2 regions of the Pseudomonas sp. M20 genome follow, and region 2 is predicted to be linked to the other one. Evidence: predicted binding sites of a transcription regulator. Region 2 holds the regulator's gene; the other holds the start of a gene.
What was found. Region 2 encodes sigma-54, which starts transcription at its own class of promoters, with help from an activator protein. Its sites were predicted from a motif close to ANTGGCATNNANNTTGCTNT; they were not measured.

Region 1 (6,083 bases), 770 kb from region 2:
GTCTTCGAGTTCCATGTTCGGAACCCGTGGCGCCAGCGCCGACAATTTGTAATCCAGTGCCGCCGTCAGCTCGACACCGCCAGCAATGCGGCGGTTGCCAATGATGGCGGCATCAGCGCCCAGCTCATCACGAACCAGCTTCATGGCCTGACGCATATCGGCGGCAAAGAAACGCTTAACTTGCATAAACCACTACCTCAGCCGTTGGGCCCTACTGTCGCAACGATGGTCACTTGCTTGTTGTCCGGTATTTCCTGGTAGGCCAGCACATGCAATCCAGGGACTGCGAGGCGGCCAAAGCGCGAGAGCATCGCGCGGATCGGGCCAGCGACCAAAAGGATCACCGGCTGACCTTGCATTTCCTGACGCTGCGCCGCTTCGATGAGCGAACGCTGCAGCTTCTCGGCCATGCTTGGCTCCAGCAGAACGCCCTCTTCCGAGCCTTGTCCTGCCTTCTGCAGACTATTGAGCAATATTTGTTCCAACCTTGGTTCCAAGGTGATCACAGGCAGCTCCGACTCAGTGCCTACAATGCTTTGGACGATGGCGCGGGATACGCCGACCCGTACAGCGGCCACCAACGCGGCGGTATCTTGACTCTTCGCGGCGTTGTTGGCGATGGCTTCGGCAATGCTGCGGATATCGCGCACCGGCACGTGTTCGGCGAGCAGCGCTTGCAGCACCTTGAGCAACTGCGACAACGTGACCACGCCCGGCACCAGCTCTTCTGCCAGTTTCGGCGAGCTCTTGGCCAGCAATTGCATGAGTTGCTGCACTTCTTCGTGGCCGATCAGCTCGCTGGAGTGCTTGTATAGAATCTGGTTCAAGTGAGTCGCGACCACGGTGCTGGCGTCCACCACCGTGTAACCGAGGGATTGTGCCTGCGCACGCTGGCTGATTTCGATCCACACCGCCTCCAGGCCGAAAGCCGGATCTTTGGCGTTGATACCGTTGAGTGTGCCGTAGACCTGGCCCGGGTTGATCGCCAGTTCGCGATCCGGGTAGATCTCGGCTTCGGCGAGAATCACGCCCATCAGGGTCAGGCGATAGGCGCTTGGCGCCAGATCGAGGTTGTCGCGGATGTGCACGGTCGGCATGAGGAAGCCCAGATCCTGCGAGAGCTTCTTTCGTACGCCCTTGATCCGCGCCAGCAATTGTCCGCCCTGGTTGCGGTCCACCAGCGGAATCAGGCGATAGCCGACTTCCAGGCCGATCATGTCGATGGGCGTCACATCGTCCCAGCCGAGCTCTTTGGTTTCCATGGCGCGGGCCGGCGACGGCAGCAGTTCCTGCTGGCGCTTGACCTCTTCCAACGCTACGACCTTGGCCACATTCTGTTTTTTCCAGAACAGGTACGCGCCGCCAGCGGCCAGCGCGGCCATGCTCAGGAACGAGAAGTGCGGCATGCCCGGCACCAGCCCCATGACCGCCATCAAACCTGCAGCCACCGCCAGCGCTTTCGGCGAGGCGAACATCTGGCGATTGATCTGCTTGCCCATGTCTTCCGAACCGGAAGCACGGGTCACCATGATCGCTGCCGCTGTCGATAACAGCAGTGATGGCAATTGCGCCACTAAACCGTCACCGATGGTCAGCAAGGCATAAACCCGGCCGGCATCACCGAACGTCATGCCATGCTGGAAGATACCCACGGCCATGCCGCCGATCAGGTTGATGAACAGAATCAGCAGGCCCGCGATGGCGTCACCACGGACGAACTTGCTGGCACCGTCCATCGAACCGTAGAACTCAGCCTCTTGGGCGACTTCCTGACGGCGCATCTTGGCCTGGTTCTGGTCGATCAGACCGGCGTTGAGGTCGGCGTCGATCGCCATTTGTTTGCCGGGCATCGCATCGAGGGTGAACCGCGCGCTCACCTCGGAAATCCGCCCGGCACCCTTGGTCACCACGACGAAGTTGATGATCATCAGGATCGCGAAAACCACGATACCAACCACGTAGTTACCGCCGATCACCACCTCACCGAAGGCCTGAATCACCTTACCGGCAGCGGCGTGGCCGTCCTGACCGTGGAGCATGACCACCCGCGTCGAGGCCACGTTCAACGCCAGCCGCAGCAACGTCGCAACCAGCAGAATCGTCGGGAACACGGCGAAATCCAGCGGTCGCAGCGCATACACGCAGACCAGCAGGACGACAATCGACAAGGCAATGTTGAAGGTGAAGAACACGTCGAGCAGGAACGGCGGCACCGGCAACATCATCATCGCCAGCATCACCAGCAGCAACAACGGCACGCCCAGATTGCCTCGACTGAGGTCGGCAACGTTTGTGCGAGCAGTGTTGAATAACTGAGAGCGATCCACCGGTTTTCCCCGTTCCTTTAAAGCAAACTTTTGACGCCCAGAGCGGGCTCACGGCGGGTACTGCAAGAAGCTTTCCAACTTTTGCGATTGATTGAAACAGAGAGGAAGGTGTACGCGAACACTGTAGGAGTGAGCCTGCTCGCGATAGCGGTGTGTCATCCAAAAAATTCGTCAACTGACACTCCGCTATCGCGAGCAGGCTCACTCCTACATTTGGTGTGCATTTCACTCTCACATTTGGAATGCAGTCTCTTGTGGGAGCGAACCTGCTCGCGAAGAGGCCCTTATGTCCGGCACAAATTTTTCGATTTAAACGAAGCTGTTTAAAAGACACCTCAAGACACGGTCTCAAGGCTACAAATCCTTGCGCCAATGCCTACAGCCAAGCCAGAATCCGCCGGCTTGTGCGCTTTGGGGTCGGGTTATATTGTGGTCCGGTCGCTGACAAATCAGCGACCGGGTTTAGCAGCCCGGGTTATCTCTAGACGCATGAAGTCCGTTGCCGTTATGGCGGCTTTGCGTGGGGCACTTCGGTGCGCCGGGTTCTAGAGTCCTGGTCTGCTAACCCGCGTACGGCCGCCACCTCCTTCGTTAGCAGCGAACGGTGGCAGCTTCACTACTCTAGAGGCTTCAACCATGATCAAACCAACCCCCAACCCACCCGCAACCGACCCCACCTCCCCCTACGATTCCCTCGACTCCAGCAAACTCCACGACGCCGCCGACCGCGCCCTCGATCACTACCTCTGCCCGCCCGGCTCCACGCCACCACCGCGTAAAACCCGCCGGATGTACGCCGTCACCGCGGACTTCAAAAATGAAGAGCTGCTGGCCGATGCCAGCGAAACACTCGCCTCAGCCAGAACCATCGCCCATGACTTCGCCCACCTCATACCCGCGTCGCAGCGCAGGACATTGTTGGGGATCGCGCAATTGATCATGCTCGGCGAACTGGCGGTGAATCGGGTGATGGATAATCTGGAGTTGCCGCGGTGATGCGGGCCGGTCGAGTTGTTTGGTGCCACTGCCTGCTCGCGATGGCCTATCTACAGGCAACCCCCAACTGCGGACAGTCAAAACCCGCCGCTCCTAATCAACCGGGGCGGCGCGTTTTACGTTTGAGCCTGGTAACTCGACTCTTTCCGCTTTCAAGGGAAGGGCCGGCACGTCGAACGAAACTTGAGCGCGCCGCCGAGTCTCGACCACTCGTCTGAAACAAGCATCTACCTGTCAGATATGACAGTGGGCAAAATTCACAAACCATTGTGTGATAGCGCTTCACCCACATGCCGGCCTGTCACGGGTCAGGAGCGCGTCATGGACACTCACTCGACCATTGATATCCAATCCGACGATCTGATTGAAGTATTCAAGTTGTTCCCGGTATTCATACCCGGCTGGTTGACACCGGTGAGGCCGTCCGGACTTGCTCACGGCGGCGTTCCGAGACGCCTCTTCACCGGCACACCTGAACGCGTGCGGTGTGTGGTTGATCCGTGGACTGAACTACTAAATCGAGGCGTGGCAGCACTGGCCGAGTACAATTCAGTCGCATTGTTTATCAATGATGGGGCGACGCCCGTGGACAGTCACACTGTCGAGCCCGGCGAGGAAAATAAACGAGTCGCGCTGTACGCCCCGAAATCCAAGTTCGTAAACGGCATCAACAAGCTGCACTACGTTGTTGAACGGCTCAGCGGCAATAAAGAAAAATCGGAAATATCGTCGGTGCTGTACCACCTGCCCCCCCATGCCAATTTCAAGCTGATTATTCCTTCCGAGGTGATCGCCAATGGCATTACCCCTGACTTGGCACAAAACGGTGTCACGTTCGAAATGCGCTACACGACCAAAGAACCTTTCGATCAAGTGATATTGAAGCTAGGCATCGCGACGTTCACGGTGGACGTTATGGATCCCTCGGCACCAGTGAGCAAGACGCTGTATACAGCTGATTTTGAGAACGTTGTTGACGGCGAGATAAACGTCAATTTCGAGGTAACTGATCAACTGGGACAATTTGGCGAATCGCCGAACGAGACGGTGAACATTCGTCTGAAAGAGAAATTGCCGGCCCCGACGCTAACCAACGTATTGGACGCCAACAATAAAGAAGTGCCGGAGGGTGCCAGCACCACCAGCACCACGTTAATACTCAAGGGCACAGCCAGCGAAGGGAAGGAGATCGAAATTTTCGACGGTAGGGGCCCGAGCGCAGAGTCCAAAGGCAAAGTGACCGCCAGTCCAATTGACAGGTCATGGCAGCACACCATCACCGTCACAGTCGGCGGTCACCGCTTGTATGCTAAATCGCTGTACCACCCGACCTCGGTTTATTCCAACGTGCGATTGCTGACGGTGAGTCCCCAGCAACTTTCAGTCGACACGACGCTGATGGAGCTGGATGGCGTGATGGTAAGAAGTGGTTACTGTCCAAACCTCAACGGTGTTGATGCCATTGGTAACACTAAGATCCGCGAGGCTGCCGGGGGTATTGCGCCCTATACATACAGGTCCTCGAATCCAGCCGTCGCGGCAGTTGACGCCGGCGGCAAGGTAACAGGAATGGGCAACGGTGGGGCAACCATCACCATCACCGATCAACAGGCTGCGCAGGTCAGCTACTCAGTCAAAGTCTCGAATATCTACTCCGTGTTCGTAGGTGGAGGCTTAGGCTGGACTTACCAGAGACACCTTCAAGCATTGGCGCAAAGAGGAGACGTGCATTTAACGCCGCAAATCCTTGCGGTCATTCAGCGTTGCTTCTCGCAACCTTGGTTCGTATGGAGTGCAGGTCCAACGGCCCCTCACCTGGACAGGGCCTGGACCGGCAACGCCAATGGAGCCAGGGCTGAGGTTTACAATACCTATACCCGAAATTTTGAATGGCTGGACCAGACAGCTGATCCCCATCATGGATTGTTCTTTTTATTTAACTATGCAGGTGCATTGGGAGCGATGAGCAGTAACGAGGAGCACCTAGAAGCCGCAGAAATGATCGGACCTTCAAGCAACACCGACTAGTTGAAACTTGTCGGAATAAATGTCTGCACAACTTCGCAATCCTGAAAGCCCGCGCCCCCATGAAAATGGCCGCGGGTTTGTTGTCTTTTTAGGCTCAACTTTAAGATCTCGTTGAATTGTGTGTAATGACATTTCCGCAAGGCTACAAATCCTTGCGCCATTGCCTACAGCCAAGCCAGAATCCGCCGGCTTGTGCGCTTTGGGGTCGGGTTCTATTGTGGGTCGGTCGCTGACGAATCAGCGATCGGGTTTAGCGACTCGAACTCAAGTCAAAGGTGCATCGGCGTTCCAGGCTTCGTTGCGGATCTGTATTTTCGCGATTTCGTCATGGTGGCTGTATGCGGGAGACCTTCGGGTCTGCCGGGTGCCTTTGACCGGTTCGCTAACCTGCGTACAGCCGCCACCCACCTGTTTAGCGACAGGGTGTAGCGGCTCCACTTCAAAGGAGCTTCACCATGATCAAACCAACACCCAACCCACCCGAAACCGACCCTACGTCCCCCTACGAATCCCTCGATTCCAACAAGCTCCACGACGCCGCCGACCGCGCCCTCGATCACTACCTCTGCCCGCCCGGCTCCCCCCCACCGCCACGCAAAACCCGCCGGATGTACGCCGTCACCGCTGACTTCAAAAACGAGGAACTGCTGGCCGATGCCAGCGAAACACTCGCCTCAGCCAGAACCATCGCCCATGACTTTGCCAACCTCATACCCGCCTCGCAACGCAGAA
Region 2 (6,083 bases):
GGCAGTGATCAATCAGGGCGGCGGTCATGCCAACCATTCGCTGTTCTGGGAAGTCATGGTGCCGAGCGGTGGCGGCAAGCCGGACGGCGTACTGGCCAAGGCGATTGATGAACAACTGGGTGGTCTCGACAGTTTCAAAGAAGCCTTCACCAAAGCCGCGCTGACCCGTTTCGGCAGCGGCTGGGCCTGGCTCAGCGTCACCCCGGAAAAGAAACTGGTGGTGGAAAGCAGCGGCAATCAGGACAGCCCGTTGATGAATGGCAACACGCCGATCCTCGGTCTCGACGTCTGGGAACACGCCTATTACCTGCGCTATCAGAACCGTCGCCCGGAATACATCAATGCGTTCTACAACGTGATCAATTGGCCTGAAGTGGCTGCGCGCTATCAGGCCGCACTGGTTTAAGTCTTCTATAAAAACAATCCAAGGCTGACTATGGGCACTGAAACACTGGCGATCGGAAGTGGGCGTATGTTTCGCTACGCAGTGGGATCGCTGTTGCTGTTGGCGGGCATGACCTTGCTGGTCGCTCACGGGCTGGAATGGCTGAATCTGCAACCGAGGCTGTCGCGGGCATTGCAGGGCGGTGCGATCTGCGCCCTCGGCACGGCGCTTGGCGCGGTGCCGGTGCTGGTGATTCGGCGCATGCCACAGGCACTCAGCGATACCTTGCTGGGTTTTGGCGCGGGTGTGATGCTGGCCGCTACGGCGTTTTCGCTGATTGTGCCGGGCATTGCCGCCGCTGAAAGCCTGGGCCTCACTCCGTGGGGGGCCAGTGGCCTGATCTGCTTCGGCATCATGTCCGGTGCGTTTGGTTTGTATCTGGTTGATCGCAAGGTGTCGGGCGCATCCCCGGAAATGCTCGTCGGCACCGTCGAGCATCCGGTGATTCCGCCACGGATCTGGTTGTTCGTGTTCGCCATCATTGCCCATAACATCCCGGAAGGCATGGCTGTCGGCGTGTCTGCTGGCGGCGGCATGCCGGATGCGGACAGCCTGGCCATGGGCATTGCCCTGCAGGATGTGCCGGAAGGTCTGGTGATTGCGCTGGTATTGGCCGGGGCAGGGATGTCGCGGGTCAAGGCGTTCCTGATCGGTGCGGCGTCAGGTCTGGTCGAGCCGGTGTTTGCGTTGTTGTGTGCGTGGCTGGTCGGGCTGGCGCAGGTATTGTTGCCATTAGGTCTGGCACTGGCGGCGGGGGCGATGTTGCTGGTGGTGACCCACGAGGTCATTCCGGAATCACGACGCCATGGTCATGACAAACTGGCCAGTCTTGGCTTGTTGATCGGGTTTTGTTTGATGATGGTGATGGATACCTCATTAGGTTGAAGATCAAAAGATCGCAGCCTTCGGCAGCTCCTACATTGGAATGCGTTCACATAGGAGCTGCCGAAGGCTGCGATCTTTTGATTTTGGCTGTCAGCCGCCTTCATCGAAGTAGTTGTTGATCAACGCCACCAGCGCATCCAGCGCTTCCTGTTCCTGATGCCCTTCAGTACTCAAATAAATCTTTGTGCCCTTGCCAGCCGCCAGCATCATCATCGCCATGATGCTTTTGCCATCGACCGTAGTCTCTGGCGTGCGGCCCACCCTGATCGTGCAATCCGGATACTGCCCAGCCACCCCGACGAACTTGGCCGATGCGCGGGCATGCAGGCCCAGCTTGTTGATGATTTCGATTTCCAGAGCAGGCATCGCGGTGTGAATCCTTTAAGTGAGGTCGCGGTGGCGAACCTGGACGTTCTTCAGGGTTTTCTGCAGGGCCTGACCCAGTCGTTCAGTCAGGTAGACGGAGCGGTGATGTCCGCCGGTGCAGCCAATGGCAATGGTGACGTAGGCGCGGTTGCTCGCAGCGAAGCGCGGCAGCCACTTGTGCAGGTAGGCGAAAATGTCCTGGAACATTTCTTCGACCTCCGGCTGCGCCGCCAGATATTCCGCCACCGGCGCATCGAGACCCGATTGCGCACGCAGCTCCGGCTTCCAGTACGGATTGGGCAGGCAGCGCACATCGAATACCAGATCCGCGTCTACCGGCATGCCGCGTTTGAAGCCGAATGACTCCACCAGAAACGCCGTGCCCGGCTCCGGCTGGTTCAGCAGGCGCAGCTTGATCGAGTCGCGCAGCTGATACAGGTTCAGATTGGTGGTGTTGATCTTCAGGTCCGCGAGGTCGGCAATCGGGCCGAGCAGGGCGGTTTCATCCTGGATCGCCTCGGCCAGCGAGCGATTGGCGTTGCTCAGCGGGTGGCGACGGCGGGTTTCGGAGAAACGCTTGAGCAGGGTTTCTTCGTCGGCGTCCAGATACAGGACATCGCACTGGATGTGCTTGGCGCGGACATCTTCGAGCAGCTCGGGAAAGCGCGTCAGATGACTCGGCAGGTTACGCGCATCGATCGACACGGCCACCAGCGGTTGCGCCAGCTCAGTATGAATCAGCGCACGTTCGGCCAGTTCCGGCAGCAAGCCTGCGGGCAGGTTGTCGATGCAGTAATAGCCGTTGTCCTCAAGGACATCCAGAGCCGTACTTTTACCCGAGCCGGAGCGGCCGCTGACGATGATCAAACGCATGATTAATGCCCGTTCTGCTCGCTCAGGACGACCTGATACAAGGCTTCGCTACTCGGTGCGCTACGCAGCTTTTCGCGCACTTCCTTACGATCCAGCATGCTGGCGATCTGACGTAGCAACTCCAGATGCGCATCGGTGGCGGCTTCCGGGACCAGCAATACGAACAGCAGGTCAACCGGCGCACCGTCGATGGCGTCGAAATCAATAGGCGCTTCAAGATGCATCAAGGCGCTGATAGGCGACTGGCAACCCTTGAGGCGGCAGTGAGGAATGGCGATGCCGTTGCCAAAACCGGTGGAACCGAGTTTTTCACGGGCAATCAACGCCTCGAAGACATCTTGCATCTCCAGAGCCGGCACTTCGCGGGCGATCAGGTTGGCAATTTGTTCGAGGGCTTTCTTTTTACTGCCGCCCGGCACGTTCACGAGGGAACGGCCGGGGGTCAGGATACTTTCAAGTCGGATCATGGAATGGGGGGTTATCGACCTGTCGCGCCCTGGAGGAGGCTTTGGGTCTTTTCCTTATGCTTTTTGAGTTGGCGATCCAGCTTGTCGGTCAGTAGGTCAATGGCGGCATACATGTCGTCATGCTCGGCATTGGCAACCACTTCTCCGCCGGGAATATGCAAGGTGGCTTCGATTTTCTGCTTCAGCTTTTCGACGCACATCGTGACTTGCACGTTGGTGATCTTGTCGAAATGGCGCTCTAATCGGTCGAGTTTTTCGTTGATGTAGGTGCGCAGAGGTTCGGTCACTTCCAGTTGGTGTCCACTGATGTTGACTTGCATACAGCTTCTCCTTCGTTGCCAGTGCATAAAGCGGCAGGCTGGATAGCCTGCCACTGGAACGCTGTAACGTGGCTTACATCAACCGCTTGCGTTCGCTCGAAGGCGCGATCCCGAGGGATTCGCGGTACTTGGCGACGGTGCGGCGAGCCACCTGAATGCCTTGTGCCTCCAGTAAACCAGCGATCTTGCTGTCACTCAACGGCTTTTTCTGATTTTCCGCGGCAACCAGTTTTTTGATGATCGCGCGGATCGCCGTGGACGAGCATTCGCCGCCTTCGGAGGTGCTGACGTGGCTGGAGAAAAAGTATTTCAGTTCATAAATACCGCGTGGGGTATGCATGAATTTTTGCGTGGTCACCCGGGAAATTGTCGATTCGTGCATGCCGACCGCCTCAGCGATATCGTGCAGGACCAACGGCTTCATGGCTTCGTCGCCGTACTCCAGAAAACCGCGCTGATGCTCGACGATCTGGGTGGCTACTTTCATCAGGGTTTCGTTGCGGCTCTGCAGGCTCTTGATGAACCAGCGAGCTTCCTGCAACTGATTGCGCATGAAGGTGTTGTCGGCGCTGGTGTCGGCACGACGGACGAAACCGGCGTACTGCGCGTTGACGCGCAGGCGTGGCACCGACTCCTGATTGAGCTCGACCAGCCAGCGTTCGTTATCCTTGCGTACGATAACGTCAGGGACGACGTACTCGGCTTCGGTGGATTCGATTTGCGAACCCGGGCGTGGATTAAGGCTCTGCACCAACTCGATGACCTGGCGCAGCTCGTCTTCCTTGAGCTTCATGCGGCGCATCAACTGGCTGTAGTCGCGGCCACCGAGCAGGTCAATGTAGTCGGTGACCAGACGTTTCGCTTCCGCCAGCCACGGGGTCTTGGCAGGCAACTGGCGCAATTGCAGCAGCAGGCATTCGCCGAGGTTGCGGGCGCCGATACCGGCTGGTTCAAATTGTTGAATGCGGTGCAGGACGGCTTCGATTTCGTCCAGTTCGATGTCCAGTTCCGGGTCGAACGCCTCGAGGATCTCTTCGAGAGTTTCGTCGAGGTAGCCCTGATTGTTGATGCAGTCGATCAGGGTGACCGCGATCAGGCGATCGGTGTCGGACATCGGTGCAAGGTTCAGTTGCCACAGCAGGTGGCTTTGCAAGCTCTCGCCGGCGGAAGTGCGGGTGGTGAAGTCCCACTCGTCATCATCGCTGCTGGGCAGGCTGCTGGCGCTGGTCTGGTAGACGTCCTCCCAGGCGGTGTCGACCGGAAGTTCGTTGGGAATACGCTCGTTCCATTCGCCATCCTCGAGATTGTCGACCGTCGGGGCGGTTTCCTGATAGGAGGGTTCCTGAATCTCGGTGTTGGGCTTCTGTTCGGCGTTGTCGGCCATGGGGTCGGAATTGTCGAAGTCTTCGCCTTCTTCCTGGCGTTCGAGCATCGGATTGGATTCCAGCGCCTCCTGGATTTCCTGTTGCAGATCCAGGGTCGACAATTGGAGCAGACGGATGGCCTGTTGCAGCTGCGGTGTCATCGTCAGCTGCTGGCCCATTCTCAAGACTAGCGATGGTTTCATGGCAGGGGCTTAACACCTTATTCGCCGGCGCTATGCGCCATCCACTACAGGGCGCCGGAGCGCCAAACTTAAGCAAATTATATGCCTGAAACTGAAGTGTTTGCCTAGAGCGCTGTAACAATTAAAGCGTATTAAATCCTGCTTGAATCGATACAGCGCCCGGGCGGCGCACCGGGCACTGTTGCGCTTACAGGCGAAACTCGTGGCCCAGATACACTTCCTTGACCAGATCGTTGGCCAGGATGGTTTCTGCATCGCCCTCGGCAATCAACTGACCGTCGTTGACGATGTAAGCGGTTTCGCAGATGTCCAGCGTCTCACGGACGTTGTGGTCGGTGATCAGTACACCGATGCCCTTGGCCTTGAGGTGGTGGATGATCTGCTTGATATCGCCGACCGAGATCGGATCGACACCGGCGAACGGTTCGTCGAGCAGGATGAATTTCGGTGCCGTTGCCAGCGCGCGAGCGATCTCCACCCGGCGGCGTTCACCACCGGACAGGCTCATGCCGAGGTTGTCGCGGATGTGACTGATGTGGAATTCCTGCAGCAGGCTTTCCAGCTCTTTGCGACGGCCGGCCTTGTCGAGCTCCTGGCGGGTCTCGAGTATGGCCATGATGTTGTCGGCCACCGACAGTTTGCGGAAGATCGACGCTTCTTGCGGCAGATAGCCGATCCCGGCCTTGGCACGACCGTGCATCGGCTGGTGGCTGACGTCCAGGTCATCGATCAGCACGCGGCCCTGATCGGCCTGTACCAGGCCGACGATCATGTAGAAGCAGGTCGTCTTGCCGGCGCCGTTCGGGCCGAGCAGGCCGACGATCTGGCCGCTGTCGATCGACAGGCTGACATCACGCACGACCTGGCGGCTTTTATAGGCCTTGGCCAGGTGCTGAGCTTTCAGAGTTGCCATTACTGGGTTTTCTCGTCGGTTTTCTTCTTCGGCTGGATCACCATATCGATGCGCGGACGCGCTTCGGTGACCTTGCTGCCGGTAGCGCGACCGGCGCTGGCCAGTTTCTTCACGGTGTCATAGACGATTTTCTCGCCTTGCGTCGTGTTGTTGTCCTTGTCGACCACCTTGGCCTTGTCGATCAGCACGACGCGGTTTTGCGCAGCGTGGTACTGGATCGTTACGCCCCAGCCCTGTACAGGCTTGG

Region 1: the regulator sigma-54 is predicted to act here: its motif matches at 2,428-2,447, upstream of flhA (flagellar biosynthesis protein FlhA).

What each region holds. Positions count from the first base shown of each region.
Region 1 is NZ_CP173611.1:3,908,481-3,914,563, forward strand. Features, by position in the region: gene flhF (flagellar biosynthesis protein FlhF) at 1-186, opposite strand, end outside; gene flhA (flagellar biosynthesis protein FlhA) at 198-2,327, opposite strand; gene ACI514_RS17320 (DUF6124 family protein) at 2,964-3,323, shown strand; gene ACI514_RS17325 (Ig-like domain-containing protein) at 3,645-5,351, shown strand; gene ACI514_RS17330 (DUF6124 family protein) at 5,807-6,083, shown strand, end outside.
Region 2 is NZ_CP173611.1:4,677,677-4,683,759, reverse strand. Features, by position in the region: gene ACI514_RS20925 (superoxide dismutase) at 1-406, shown strand, start outside; gene ACI514_RS20920 (ZIP family metal transporter) at 437-1,330, shown strand; gene ACI514_RS20915 (HPr family phosphocarrier protein) at 1,421-1,696, opposite strand; gene rapZ (RNase adapter RapZ) at 1,712-2,569, opposite strand; gene ptsN (PTS IIA-like nitrogen regulatory protein PtsN) at 2,572-3,036, opposite strand; gene hpf (ribosome hibernation-promoting factor, HPF/YfiA family) at 3,048-3,356, opposite strand; gene ACI514_RS20895 (RNA polymerase factor sigma-54) at 3,430-4,923, opposite strand; gene lptB (LPS export ABC transporter ATP-binding protein) at 5,111-5,836, opposite strand; gene lptA (lipopolysaccharide transport periplasmic protein LptA) at 5,836-6,083, opposite strand, start outside.